One region of the Dysgonomonas sp. GY617 genome, then DNA from elsewhere that is predicted to be linked to it. Evidence: riboswitches for the same ligand, from Rfam matches in the RefSeq annotation. Region 1 holds a riboswitch; the other holds the start of a gene.
The links. Region 1 has a riboswitch for cobalamin ahead of IR022_RS08760 (cysteine-rich CWC family protein). Riboswitches for the same ligand answer to the same signal wherever they lie in the genome.
Positions count from the first base shown of each region.

Region 2: it holds a riboswitch for cobalamin, as region 1 does, so the genes downstream of both, IR022_RS18055 (acyl-CoA carboxylase subunit beta) here and IR022_RS08760 (cysteine-rich CWC family protein) in region 1, are expected to answer to the same signal.

Region 1 is NZ_JADCLR010000014.1:7,344-15,042, forward strand. Features, by position in the region: gene IR022_RS08755 (hypothetical protein) at 1-1,122, shown strand, start outside; cobalamin riboswitch at 1,486-1,754, shown strand; gene IR022_RS08760 (cysteine-rich CWC family protein) at 1,915-2,133, shown strand; gene IR022_RS08765 (phosphoenolpyruvate carboxykinase) at 2,276-4,012, shown strand; gene ppc (phosphoenolpyruvate carboxylase) at 4,130-6,766, shown strand; gene IR022_RS08775 (response regulator transcription factor) at 6,848-7,525, opposite strand; gene IR022_RS08780 (sensor histidine kinase) at 7,612-7,699, opposite strand, start outside.
Region 2 is NZ_JADCLR010000029.1:527,416-535,114, forward strand. Features, by position in the region: gene IR022_RS18040 (inorganic pyrophosphatase) at 1-151, shown strand, start outside; gene eno (phosphopyruvate hydratase) at 251-1,546, opposite strand; gene IR022_RS18050 (hypothetical protein) at 1,778-2,638, shown strand; cobalamin riboswitch at 2,684-2,893, shown strand; gene IR022_RS18055 (acyl-CoA carboxylase subunit beta) at 3,222-4,763, shown strand; gene IR022_RS18060 (acetyl/propionyl/methylcrotonyl-CoA carboxylase subunit alpha) at 4,781-6,283, shown strand; gene IR022_RS20280 (biotin/lipoyl-containing protein) at 6,296-6,832, shown strand; gene IR022_RS18070 (aldo/keto reductase) at 6,928-7,699, opposite strand, start outside.

The DNA.
Region 1 (7,699 bases):
CAAGGAGTAAATGTTATTGAGGCTGAAACAGGAATTACATCAACTGAACATAGCGATGCAATGTATTATTCTGCAAATGTAAAATACAACAACTTCACATCTAAATATGGCTATGATACAAACTATGATGGTGTATCAGGAAGCATATTCGATGCGATGGTCAATATTGCAGCACCAGTTCAAACAGATCATAAAGCAGGAGTTGAAGGAGGTGTTTTCTTTCAATCGTTTAGCAATATCGACTTTTTGCCTTTGTTAGACACAGATCCGTTTCATAATCTGACTATATTCAAAGCCAGACCATATTATAGTATTGATGGCGGAGACTTCAAACTATCACTCGGGGTCAATATTAATTGGGCTTCAGATATAGAGAACAAATTTGTAGCTGCTCCCTCCATCAAAACATCTTGGAACTTCAACGAGAAGAGTTTATTGTACTTTAATGTAGGTGGTGGTATTAACGACAATAACTTTGTAGAAATAAATCGAGAGAATAGATATATAAATCCTATATCTCGTGTATTTATTTCTCAAACATTATATGATGCTCAGATTGGAGTTAGATCGGGAATCGTAAGCGGTCTTGAATTTGATATCTTCGGAGGATATAAATATACTAAAGACGATCATTTATTTGTACCATACGATGCTGCATCATGGGGTAATGTTTCAGATATGTTGTATGCTAATCTGGGCGAAGGTCATTTCGGTGGAGCATTAAAAACTAAGTTAATCCCTTATACCGATCTTTCGTTGAAAGCAACTACACATTTTTACAACCTCAGCAAATATACTTTAACAGATAATGCACCTGAAAAGAAAGAAGCTTGGGGATTACCATCTTTAACTTTCGACTTTAATGCAGATTTTTCATTCATTGATAATCTTACACTATCAGTTAATTATATATTCGAAGGTGGACGCAAAATGTATGTAAACGAAGCTTCTTCCAAAATGGATAACATTAACGAACTGAATATTAAAGGAACTTATAATATATTAGATTGGTTATCATTCTTTGTAAGAGCAAACAACGTAATGAATCAAAAATACGAAAGACAATACGGTTATACCAATCAAGGCATTAATGCTCTTGGAGGTATAAGCCTAAAATTCTAAGAATAAATCTCATAACAGACCAACGCCCATATCTACGATTGTAGGTATGGGCGTTCTCTATTGACAGAGAATAGGAAAAAAAGGATCAATTCTAAGAAAAAAAAGAGATTTTGGTTATACCCCTATCAAGTCTTTATGCCGTTCTTTGCACTTAAGAACGAGGTTTTTCATACACATACATATAACGAATATCAATTACTAACAGTAAGTCTAAAAAAAGTGCCAGGAAAACACAATCCATAATATCTCAATTTAATATAGGACTCTCCTTCTCCTATAGGCACATTCTTGGAACAAAAAATCTTTCCTTCATTAAGGGAAGATTTTTTTGTTTCTGAGTGTAGCATCAATCATACATTTTATTATCTTTACACTGATTTTGGTGTTATTCTATCACAATCGCAGATAGAGTAATGAAAAGGGAATCCGGTGTAAATCTGGAACAGACCCGCTGCTGTAAGCTTCATTAAGAGTTTCTAAACAATACTCTAGCCACTGTCCGAATAGTAAGCAAAAACAGTAAACAACAAACTTGTTGATAACTGAGACCTGATAAATGCTGACTAAAAAGATGGGAAGGATGTTTAGAAATGAAGTAAGTCAGAAGACCTGCCAAAAAACACGAGCAAGAAACTCTCGGGAAATAGAGTTGATGCGACATATCATTACAACAATGATAGAAACTAAAAAAGACAAAGATGCTTTAGAAAAAAGCTATCAACAAAGACATGATCAGATCTTTCAAATAATCTGACCATAGAGAAAAACTTGTAGAAACATTAAATACAAAGGATGGATAAAATATGCCCTTGCTGTTCAATAAACTTTACCTGTAGAGTAGATAAAATTGAATTGTGTAATTGTTCAAGAATCAACCTAGCAGAGGGTGTCAGACAATACATTAAGACAACTTATGGAAACTGTTTATGCTTTGATTGTCTTAAAGATCTAAATGATCAATTTGTAAAATCACACGAAGAAAAGGCAAAGAATAAAGCAATCAGTAAGTAAACCAAAATAAGTCTTTTATCAATTCTTCTAATACAAGTAAAATGATTAAATTTGAAATTAGATTTTTGTTGAAGGAAATATCAAAACAGGATTATCAAAATAGATTCTAATAACTAAAATTATAAACAAAACCGAATAAACAATGCTAAACGAATTTACAATCAGTCGAGGAAAAGCGATGATTAACTTCTCGCTGAAATATTGTGATAACCGTCAGAAACTTTTGAATAGTTATGGTTTCAAGAAAGTAATCGACTCATTTATTCAAGTATTAAAGAAAGACAATGTCATTATATATGACTATTATATCAAGTACTTTAATAATAACGATGACGAATTTGCTCAATCACTTGTACAAGTATTCAAGTTCCTTACAGTTTGTGACGAGAACGAAATAGTAAGAGTAGACAACAGATATTCGGTTTGCTTTGCTGACAAAGACCTTTTCATTGAACTTATCGAACTATTATATTCATATTGGAGACGCTTAGACCGTATTTCGGTTGTTCGCAACTCAAGCCTTGGAGAAGGTTTGCAAGATGTTAGATTTACTCAGGCAAACTCTCAATTCAACGATCTAATTCTTGCGACTTATCGCCGCATCGAAGAGACCGTTATGGGATTTCAACACAGAGTATATCGCCAGTTAATTGCAGGTGCTAATGCTGGACTTATTCTTAATGACGAAGTATCATGGAATTGCCCAATCGAATACAAGGGACTATCAGCAGTACCATTTATAAGCACTGTGATATTTCAACCTCCATTGATTACATATACTAAAAGAAATACTCGTGACGGAATATTCCACGAACATTCTTCGAACCCCATAGCAAACATTTCTTTGAATGATGACGAATGGTTTGTATTCCCTGCTTGGGTAGGTAATATGCTTACTTTCGTTTATTTCCACAAAGACTTTATCGATCATGGCTTAGGTTTGTCTAATCTATTCGAATTGGCAACACCAAGCAGCTATATTGGTAAAAAGCCCGATATGATCTACGTATTCGGTTATGCTGATGGGCATGAAGAAAAACGTACGTTCTATTATAAAGACAAACAAAATGACATTCTTATTGGATATGCAAACTATTGCGACGATATCGACTATTTTGGCTATATGAAAAAAATGCTCCTAACTCTTCACAATGTGAAACAAATGGAGTTGGGTCGTTTACCAATACATGGAGCGATGGTAAACATTGCACTGAAAAACGGAAAAGAATCAAACATTATCATCATGGGTGATAGTGGTGCAGGAAAATCTGAGAGTTTGGAAGCATTCCGTAACCTGAATGAAAAATATATCAGACACATGCGTATCATTTTCGATGATATGGGTTATTTGAACATAGAAGCTGATGGTTCGGTTAAAGGGTATGGTACTGAAATAGGAGCATTTGTTCGTGTAGATGACTTAGATCCTTCGTATGCTTACCAACAATTAGACCGAGGAATATATACCAATCCCGATAAGGTGAATGCTCGTGTAACTATTCCTGTTTCAACCTACGAAGTTATTTCTAAAGGATATAAAGTAGATTATATGCTTTATGCCAACAATTATACTGAAACCGATCAGAAAATTAAATTCATGGATAACCTTGATCAGGCTATTCAAGTATTTGAGGATGGAGCTAGAAAGGCTAAAGGTACAACAACAGAAGTAGGCTTAGTAAAATCTTATTTTGCAAATCCATTCGGACCTGTTCAAGAAAGAGAGCTTGCCGAGAAGTTGGTACGTCAGTACTTTAGTAAAATGAACGAAAACGGTGTTAAGATCGGAGAGATCCATACATCTCTGGCTATAGAGGGCAGAACAAAAGAAGGACCCCGTTTAGCGGCAGAAGAATTGTTCAGTCTTATAAATGACTAAAGGTTGTGGTTTACTATAAAGTATACTAAGCCTTATTAACAATATCTCCTTTGTATTTTGATTAATTTCTTTCTACAAAGGAGATATATTGAATAAATAACATAAAAACAAGAAACTATGAGTCAATCAAATTCTTTGATGAACGACAACATAGCAATGCTCGGAAAATTACTTGGTGAAACCATCAAGGGAGCATTGGGTGAAGGCACCTATGAACGCGTTGAAACAATTCGCCAATTATCCAAAGCTTCACACAATGGTGATAAGCAAGCACATGATAAGTTGGTAGAAACTCTTCAAAATCTGCCTGATAAAGATTTTTTACCTGTAGCACAAGCATTTAATCAGTTTTTAAACCTTACAAATACTGCAGAGCAATACGATACCATATCGCAACATGCAATGGGAAAAGAAAATCCTGTCAACTTTGCTCGTATTTATGAGACCTTAAAAGGTAAAGGTGCAAATGATGAAGAGATAAGAAAAGCAATTGATGAAATATCAATAGACTTGGTTCTTACTGCTCATCCAACTGAAATAAATCGCCGTTCTTTGATTAACAATCTTAACGAAGTAAGCGATTGTCTTCAGCAATTAGACCACGATGATATTGTAAGCTACAAGCAAGAACATATAATGAGTCGTCTAAAACAACTTATTATTCAGTATTGGTTTACTGCTGAAATAAGAAAAGACAGACCAACGCCTAACGAAGAAGCTAAATGGGGTTATGATGTTATCGAAAGCAGCCTTTGGTCTGCCGTCCCCTCTTTCCTGAAAGAATTCAATAAACAGTTGGAAGCCTCTATCGGATATAAAATTCCAGTTGATGCTCGTCCCATACATTTTACATCCTGGATGGGTGGCGACCGCGATGGTAATCCTAATGTTACAGCAGTAGTCACAAAAGATGTATTACTTCAAAGCCGTAAACGTGCAGCTACCCTATTCTTAAAAGATATAGAAGTACTGGTTAAAGAATTGTCAATGTTTAATTGTACTGTTGAATTCAGAGACTATCTGGGCGATGCCGAAGTACAAGAACCATACAGAGCTTTAATGAAGAAACTACGATCAAAACTCAAGAAAACAATTATCTTTCTTGATGAAACGATCGAAGGAAAGCATACAACAATAACTGATGATATTATTTTCCATAACGAGCAATTATGGGAACCACTCATCAAATGCTACGACTCTCTTATTGCCTGCGGCATGGAAAGTATTGCTGATGACAAACTTTTGGATACACTTCGTCGTATAAAATGTTTTGGAGTTACATTAGTAAAAATAGATATACGTCAAGAAAGTACCAGACATACCGAAGCATTATCCGAATTAACTCTTTACTTAGGTTTGGGAGACTATGCAGCTTGGTCTGAAACAGAGAAGCAAACGTTTTTAATAAAAGAACTTTCTTCAAAAAGACCGCTAATACCCCAACAATGGCAGCCTAGTGCAGAAACTAAAGAAGTAATAGATACATTTAGAGTAATTGCAGAGACTCCTCAAGGGGTAATCCCCGTCTATGTTATCTCAATGGCTCGTACTCCTTCCGATGTTTTGGCTGTACATTTGTTACTTAAAGACACAGGTTGTCCCTACACATTGCCGGTAGCTCCATTATTCGAAACTCTTAATGACCTTAACAATGCCTCTGATGTTATGCAACAATTGCTAAACATTGGCTGGTACAGAGGTATTATCGGAAATAAGCAAATGGTAATGATCGGATATTCCGATTCAGCCAAGGATGCTGGAGCATTAGCAGCAGGATGGGCACAATACAGCGCACAAGAAGCTTTACTTAAAACCTGTAATGATGCCGGAGTAACACTTACTTTGTTTCATGGTAGAGGCGGAACAATCGGTAGAGGGGGAGGTCCTGCTAAAGTAGCCTTATTCTCTCAACCTCCAGGTTCTCTAAAAGGAGGACTTCGCGTTACTGAACAAGGCGAAATGATCCGTTTCAAACTAGGTTTACCTGATTTAGCCATCACAACATTGTCACTGTATATAGATGCAATATTAGAAGCAAATATATTACCTCCACCTGCACCAAAAGAAGAGTGGAGACAAACGATGGATGAACTATCTAATATTTCATGCAAAATATATCAAGACCTTGTTAGAAACAATGATAATTTCATTCCCTATTTCTATCAAGCAACACCCGAAGCTGAATTGGCAAAACTTCCATTAGGTTCACGTCCTGCTAAACGTAAATCGACAGGTGGCGTAGAAAGCCTACGTGCTATACCTTGGATTTTCGGTTGGTCACAAAACAGACTTATGCTTCCTGCATGGTTAGGAGCAGGACAAGCCTTACAACAGATTATTGATGAAGGCAAAATGAATATATTGGAAACAATGTATCAGGATTGGCCTTTCTTTAATACTCGTATAAGTATGCTTGAAATGGTATATGCAAAAGCCGATAGTCGTATTGCAGCCTACTACGATCAGCGATTAGTAGATAAAAACATACAATACTTAGGTACCGAATTACGCGAGCAATTAGCAAAAGATACTAATACGATCTTAAACATTGCTCATGATAAATCTCTGATGGAAAATTTACCTCTTATAGCAAGCAATATTGCTATGAGAAATATTTACACAGTACCGTTGAACCTTCTTCAAGTTGAATTATTGCAACGAGTTAGAAGCAATGAAGTACACCCAGATGAATTAGAGCAGGCGCTCATGGTTACAATTTCAGGAATTGCAGCCGGAATGAGAAATACTGGTTGATCTCATCTATAGTATCATAAAATAAAAAGAGGAATATAATTTAAATTATATTCCTCTTTCTTTATACATATATATACGATATTATCTTTCCATAAGTTTATAACCTACTTTAGATATTGTAACTAATTCTACATAAGGATTCCCTTCAAGATATTTTCTGATCTTATGAGTCAAATTATTTAGAGAATGTTCTTTTTGATATACATCTTGCTCACCCCATAACAACCAGACAATACTTTCTTTGGTAACAACTCCATTTACATTTTCGCAAAGAAGACGTAAAAATGCCGCTTCAGTTTTTGCGACTCTCAGTTCTTGACCATCATATTCAATAACTTGATCAATAGGGCTAAATGAAAAACCAGAGAAGACAAACTTCTTTGACCCCGATTCGCTCACTCTATTTAAAAGATTATTTATTCGAGCCAACAATTCTTTTGTTCCATAAGGTTTCTTTTGATAATCAACATGTCTTAATTTCAATCCACGTTCAATATCTTTAAAGTGTGTTTTGCCTGTGGTAAATATGATAGGCAAAGACGAATTTGATAGTCTGACTCTTTCCGCGACATCAAACCCATTCATTTCTCCAGCTAAATCGACATCCATCAATATAAGATCGATAGGTTGCTCGTCAATTGTCTCCATTACATATTCGCCTTTCTTCACATGTTGTACATCAAATCCTTCAACTTCCAGATTCTCTGATAGCATAAAAGCTAGATTCTCATCGTCTTCTACTAATAGTATATTTGCCATAGACATAAGTTTGTAAAATGTGCTTAAAAAAAATTAATCTGTTTCACAAAGATAGTAAAGTTTAACTTACTCAAATAAATTAATAATTATTTTACGTTCTTTACTAAGGGCAATTTTACAATAAACTCACTACCAACACCTAGTTCGCTCTTAACAGAGACACTTCCTCCATGC
Region 2 (7,699 bases), on a different contig from region 1:
GAAACACTATTTTACAACTTACAAAGATATTCCCGGTGATAGTGAGCGTAAATGTGTGCTGACTCATGTTTATAATGTAGATGTTGCATACGAGGTCATCAGACGATCAATAGATGATTACAATGATTATTTTAGTGTGTGTGGAATATAAGACCTCACATTCTTCGACTTTTTTTTTGACGATATAAAAAATATAAAAGCCGATATTCAATTGAATATCGGCTTTTGCTATATAATTAAGAATTACTTCTTATTTTTTGCGTTGTACACGTTTGTAACCATATACAGCTTTGTCACCCAATTCTTCTTCGATACGAAGTAGTTGGTTGTATTTAGCCATACGGTCAGAACGGCTCAATGAACCAGTTTTGATTTGTCCTGAGTTAGTTGCAACTGCGATGTCAGCGATAGTAGCATCTTCAGTTTCACCCGAACGGTGAGAAGTTACTGAAGTGTAACCTGCACGGTGAGCCATTTCGATAGCATCTAAAGTTTCAGTAAGAGAACCAATTTGGTTAACTTTGATAAGGATTGAATTAGCACAACCTAGTTCGATACCTTTTCTCAAGAAATCAACGTTAGTTACAAATAAATCGTCTCCAACAAGTTGTACTTTGTCGCCGATTGCATCTGTAAGGTTTTTCCATCCGTCCCAATCGTTTTCGTCCATACCGTCTTCGATAGAATCGATAGGATATTTTTCAGAAAGTTCTTTCAAGAAAGCAGCTTGTTCAGCAGAAGTGCGTTTTGCTGCGTTAGGACCTTCAAATTTAGTATAATCGTAAACTTTAGCAGTTTTGTCGAAGAATTCAGAAGCAGCACAGTCAAGAGCGATAGTTACGTCTTTAGCTGGCTCATATCCTGCAGCTTTGATAGCTTTAAGGATAGATTCAAGAGCATCTTCAGTACCGTTTAATTTAGGAGCGAAACCACCTTCATCACCAACAGCAGTACTAAGACCTCTGCTTTTGAATTCTTTTGCAAGAGCGTGGAAAATTTCAGCACCCATTCTCAAACCTTCTTTGAAAGAAGCAGCACCAACTGGACGAATCATAAACTCTTGGAATGCGATAGGAGCATCAGAGTGAGATCCACCATTGATGATGTTCATCATAGGTACAGGAAGAGTATAAGTATTAGTACCACCAATATAACGGTACAATGGAATATCTAGAGCATTGGCAGCAGCTTTAGCAACAGCTAAAGAAACACCAAGAATAGCGTTAGCACCCAATTTAGATTTAGTAGGAGTTCCGTCAAGAGCAATCATTTTAAGGTCAACACCTCTTTGATCCAAAGCACAGTCTCCGATAAGTGCAGGAGCGATAACGTTGTTTACGTTCTCTACAGCTTTTTGTACACCTTTACCTAAGTATCTTTTTTTGTCTCCATCACGAAGTTCAAGAGCTTCATGCTCTCCTGTAGATGCTCCTGAAGGAACAGCAGCACGTCCAAATGCACCACACTCTAGTGTTACGTCAACTTCGATTGTTGGATTTCCTCTTGAGTCCAAGATTTCACGTCCGAAAATACGTTCGATTCTCATGTTTGTTTATTTTAGTTTGAATAAATAATATGTCTTAATTTTTAATTCTCACGTTTGCGTAACAAAAATACTTTTTTTTTTCGTTTATTGAAATACTTTTGTGGTGTAAAATGTTTTTTAAGGTCTCAGACCTTTTTTTATACTTTGGTAAGCATAAGTGCAACTAACTGTTATACTTAAATAATATTGCATTATGTGTTTGCTATAACTAATAATAACTTTAGTATGATAATGAGAAAAATAGTAGTGTTGATAGTAGTATGTGTCTCGATAGTAGCCTGTAAAGAGATCTCAAAAGCGGAGAATGGAAATGATATTCAGATAGCAGGAGATTCTTTAGCAATAAAAGATAGTATTGCTAGTTCCGATTCCATTGACAATATAGATTGGATAGATGAAGAGCTTTATCCTAAAAGTAAGGATTTACCTCTATCGGTATTATCTACAGGAGTTTTTCATGGAGATGAAACGTCTCCCGAAATGATAAATAAAGGATGGTTTGGTGTTTTTCAGGATAGAGGACGATATTATATTGCACCTACCACTCTTAGTATTCAAAAAGCGTTTGACGTTGTTTTGGATGAAACGGTAGATGAACACAACTCCTCGAATTGGACAGGGTGGGAAGTTAAGACTTCTCATATTGACACGTCTTTGGTTTTGATAAGTAGTTCGCCTCGTCTATCATCTCATGAAATAAAAACAATACCATTAGACAAAGATTTTATTGACCTGAGTGAGAAAAAAACATTTACATATAATGGTTCATCTTATACACTATATTCAACAGGCGATTTAAAACCTGCTGAGTACAATAAAGATGAAATGATTATAAGTAATTATAAACTATATCTCAAGGGATACAAAGAAGGAAAAGAAATAAATCAATTGTTGGCATCTACCCCTACTTTTGATGATACTATGTTTAGAGTATTCTTAATAGGTGATATTGATAATGATGGATTTCCAGATTTAGTATTAAACACAAGCTATCATTATAACCTTTATAGACCAACGGTTTATCTATCATCATTTGCCGATAAAGATCAATTGGTAAAAGTGGTAGGTTTGCACTCAAGTGTGGGATGCTAAAATAAAAAGAGATCGAAAAAAGATATAGATAAAATAAATCGCTTATATTTGCTTCACAGTTTTGGTGTTATTCAGTCACTTTTGCTGAAAGAATAATGAAAAGGGAATCCCGTGAAAATCGAGAACAGACCCGCTGCTGTAAACTTCATAAAGAGTCTCTAAATAACACTCTATACCACTGTTCCTTAATGCGAATGGGAAGGATGTTTAGGGATGAAGTAAGTCAGAAGACCTGCCAAAATATATAAATTCGGATGCTTTCGGGAAACAAGGCAATGAATCTTAACCATAGAAGTTTACAATTAGTAAATATTCGGTCGGTTTTTTTACATATTGTTATTTTATAGATAAGAAGAGAACTATGTTTTTTCTTTTTTATAACTTGTGGCGCTAATTTTAGATAATAAAAGGCAAAATTATAATTACATATTCTGAAAGTATGTAATTGTTGAGTGCGTAATTGTTTGATAACGAATTGTCTGGTTGTAGTTTTCAATTGTGCAGGTATCTGCTGAAATGATAAGTGAATCTTAGACTTTATATTATTGTAGCAAAAGAAGATTAAAGATATTATAGTAATAAAATGAGAAAAATTTACGAACAGTTTGTAGCCCGCGAAAATCTGCTAAATAAGCAGTACGATGAGGCGTACTATAAAAAACAACATCAAAGAGGGAAGTTAACCGCCCGCGAACGTATTCTATTATTGTTTGATGAGGGTACTTTCGAAGAAACAGATGCTTATACGCCACCGGCAACAGCATCTTTTGGGAAAACCGTAGAAGCTTTCGGAGACGGTGTAGTTACAGGATTTGGGTCCGTAAACGGACGTTTGGTATACGCTTTTTCTCAGGATTTTAGTGTGCTTGGAGGTTCTTTAGGTACAGTTCATGCAGCTAAAATCGTAAAAATACAGGATATGGCTCTTAAGACGGGAGCTCCTGTTGTTGGGCTTATCGATTCGGGTGGTGCCCGTATTCAGGAAGGTGTAAGTAGTTTGAATGGCTATGCCGATATTTTTAAACGGAATGTAATGTCGTCGGGGGTAATTCCTCAGATTTCGGTAATAATGGGACCTGCTGCAGGTGGTGCAGTATATTCACCAGCTCTTACCGATTTTATATTTATGACTGCCGATACAAGCTATATGTTTGTAACAGGTCCAAATGTAGTGAAAGAGGTTCTGAATGAAACTGTATCGACCGAAGATTTGGGTGGAGCATCTGTTCACGGAACTAAATCGGGTGTTGCCGACTTTGTATATAATGATGATGAGAATACAATTTTAGGAGTAAAGAAGCTATTGTCTTACTTACCTTCTAATAATATGGAAAATCCTCCCTTGGTAAAATCGGAAGATCCGATAAGTAGGGTAGAGGAGAGTTTGAGGAATATTGTACCCGATGATCCCGATAAACCTTATGATGTAAAAGATATCGTAAGACTAATCGTAGATAAAGGTGATTTCTTGGAAGTTGCCGAAAACCATGCAGCAAATATATTTACAGCATTTGCACGTCTGGATGGTCAAGTGGTAGGTATTGTAGCCAATCAACCTAAAGTCATGGCCGGAACGTTAGATATTGACTCGTCTATAAAAGCGGCGCGCTTTATTAATATTTGCGATTCATTTAATATACCTATTATAACATTGGAGGATGTTCCCGGATTTTTACCCGGAACAGATCAGGAGCATGATGGTATTATTCGCCATGGAGCGAAACTATTGTATGCATATACTTATGCAACAGTGCCTAAGATTACCGTAATTTTGCGTAAAGCCTATGGAGGTGCATACATTGTAATGAATAGTAAAGGTATAGGTGGCGATTTTAGTTTTGCATGGCCTACTGCCGAAATTGCAGTTATGGGACCCGATGGAGCAATTGCTATCCTTTACAGAAAAGAATTAAAGGAATCAGAAAATCCGGTAGTACTTAAAAAGGAGCTGACTCAGAAATATAGAGAAGAGGTTACCAATCCTTATATTGCTGACGAAAAAGGATTTGTTGATGAGGTTATTGATCCCGCTCTGACTCGTCACAAAATAATCAGGTCTTTAAAAACACTGGAAAGAAAAACTGAGTATAAGCCTAAGCGTAAACATGGTAATATGCCTCTTTAATTTGGATAAGAATCAAGATGAAACAAAAGAATAAAATAAAATCAATATTAATAGCCAATCGTGGTGAGATAGCTATTCGTATAGCTAAGACCACTAAAATAATGGGTATTACTTCGGTGGGTATTCGTACCCTTAAAGAACCGAATGCACTATATTTATGGTCAGTCGATAAAGTAATAGATTTCCCAGATATTGATAATGGCGGTATTCCCGAATTTCTCGATATAGAATCATTGGTGTTATTAGCCAAGAGAAATAATATAGATGCCATTCATCCCGGATATGGTTATCTGTCTGAAAATGCACAATTTGCAACACGCTGTACCGAAGAAGGTATTATATTTATAGGTCCTTCGCCACGTGTTATTCAGAACATGGGTGATAAGGTAATTGCCAAAGAAATAGCTGCGAAGAATAATGTTCCCATGTTGGGAGGTAGTAATGGAAGCGTTGATACACTTGAGGATGCTTTGGATGTTGCCGAAAAGATTGGATTTCCACTTATTATAAAAGCTTCTGCCGGAGGTGGTGGACGTGGTATGCGTGTGGTGTACAAGAAATCGGAAATGAAACAAATGTATTTCTCTGCGTCATCTGAGGCTCAGAATGCATTTAACAATCCATCAGTATTTATCGAACGCTTTTTGGAAAACCCCAAGCATATCGAATTTCAAATAGTGGGTGATTCGCACGGAAATGTAATTCATTTAGGAGAGCGTGAATGTTCTGTACAGCGCAAACATCAAAAATTATTAGAGGAAGCTCCATCACCAGCTCTTTCTGAAGAACTTCGTGAAAAAATGGCCACAGCTGCTGTCTCTTTAGCAAAAGGTGCAGGATATGTAAGTTTAGGTACAGTTGAGTTTCTGCTTGATAAACAAGGTAATTTCTTCTTTATGGAAATGAATACTCGTGTACAAGTAGAGCATCCTGTGACGGAAATGATAACAGGTCTTGACCTTATCGAATTACAAATTTGTATTGCCAGAGGTGAAAAACTTCCAATTGCTCAAAGTGATGTGAAGTTGAATGGTTGGGCTATTGAGTGTCGTATAAATGCAGAGGACGTTCAATCAGGATTTTCTCCATGTACGGGAATCATTAAAGGATTGAGAACTCCCGAAGGCGAAGGCGTGAGAGTTGATAAAGGAGTTGTTACAGGTTCCGAAATTACTCCCTATTTTGATTCTATGGTTGCTAAATTGATTGTTCATGCAAAAGACCGCCCAACGGTTATTGAAAATACATTGAAGGCGTTGAATGATTTTCATATCAAGGGAATTAAAACAACCATTCCATTTTGCAAAGCTGTTCTGCATAATGAAGTTTTTAAAGGAGGAAGTTTCGATACTTCATTCATTGAAAAAGATATGGATTCTCTGGTTCATCACGAAAAAGATGAGGCTCTATTTGGTGCTCTATTAGCGATAACCAATCATCGTATAGAAAACGAGCCAATCAAAGAAGAGAAGCAATCGTTAGATGCATGGTCTTTGAGAAACAGAATTAATAATATGTAATCTGGAATGATAATGAACAAGCAAAATACAACTCAAAAACAATTAGTTGCTCTCGATTTAGATAATTCTAAAGAGTATGAGTTTCTTATTGGAGACAATGATACATACACAATTGAGGATAAAGAGCTGAATGCTCATTTGGAAGAAACTCCTGATGGTTTTACTTTTATGAATGTCAATGGAGTGAGTTATCCCGTAGAAATAGTTGCTCAGAAGCAGAATGAATATGAGATTCTGATTAATGGTATCAGCTATTGTTTTTCGGTAGAAACACCATTCTCTTTGCAGAGAAGAAAAATTCTGAGTTCGCAGGCTAATGAATCTAGTACTATATTGCTAAAAGCTCCAATGCCCGGTAAAATATTGGATGTATTGGTGAAAACAGGTGATACTGTAAAAGCGGGAGATACATTAGTGATCTTAGAAGCAATGAAGATGCAGAATGCAATCTTAGCAAGTACCAAAGCCATTGTAAAGAAAGTAGTGGTAAAAGTAGGTGATACTACTAGCAAAAGCGATCTACTTATAGAATTGGAAAAGGATAATTGAGAAGTTATATACTTTGATATAATAGAAAGAAAGAGCGTGAATGTTGGTTCACGCTCTTTCTTTCTATTATATATTGATGTAATAAATTACTAATACTACTCCCATTCAGGAAACTGGCTGGTGTTTAAATCTAATTTAGAGATTTGCTGCATATCTGAGGCATCAAGTTCGAAGTCAAAGATATTTATATTTTCCATCATATGTTCTTTACTTGATGTTCTGGGAATGGCTACTATACCTCTTTGTATAAGCCATCTCAATGTAACTTGTGCAATGCTCTTGTTGTGCTTTTTGCCAATGGCTGCCAATGTCTGATTACTGAAAAGATCATTGCGTCCTTGAGCGAAAGGAGACCATGCTTCCATTTGTATGCCTAATTTTTCCATCGCTGCTTGTGCTTCGTGTTGCTGAAAAAATACATTGGTTTCTATTTGATTGACCGCAGGTTTAATTTTAGCATACGTAAGCAAATCTTCTAGTTGGTCAGGCTCAAAATTACTTACCCCGATGGCTTTGATTTTACCTGCCTCATACAGCTCTTCCATAGCTTTCCAAGTACCTTTTACATCTCCCCTTGGTCGGTGGATTAGATAGAGGTCTATATAATCTAAGCCTAATTTATTCAGAGATTCCTCAAAAGCCTTTTTGGTACTTTCGTAGCCCATGTCGCTAACCCAAACCTTTGTTGTAACAAAAAGTTCTTCTCTTTTGATTCCACTCTTTTTGATTCCCTTTCCTACGGCTTCTTCGTTTCCATATATTTTACCAGTATCCAGAAGACGGTAGCCAACAGAAATAGCTTCTGCAACACATCTTTCACCAATGGAATCTGTAAGGTATAAAGTCCCAAAGCCAAGAATTGGCATT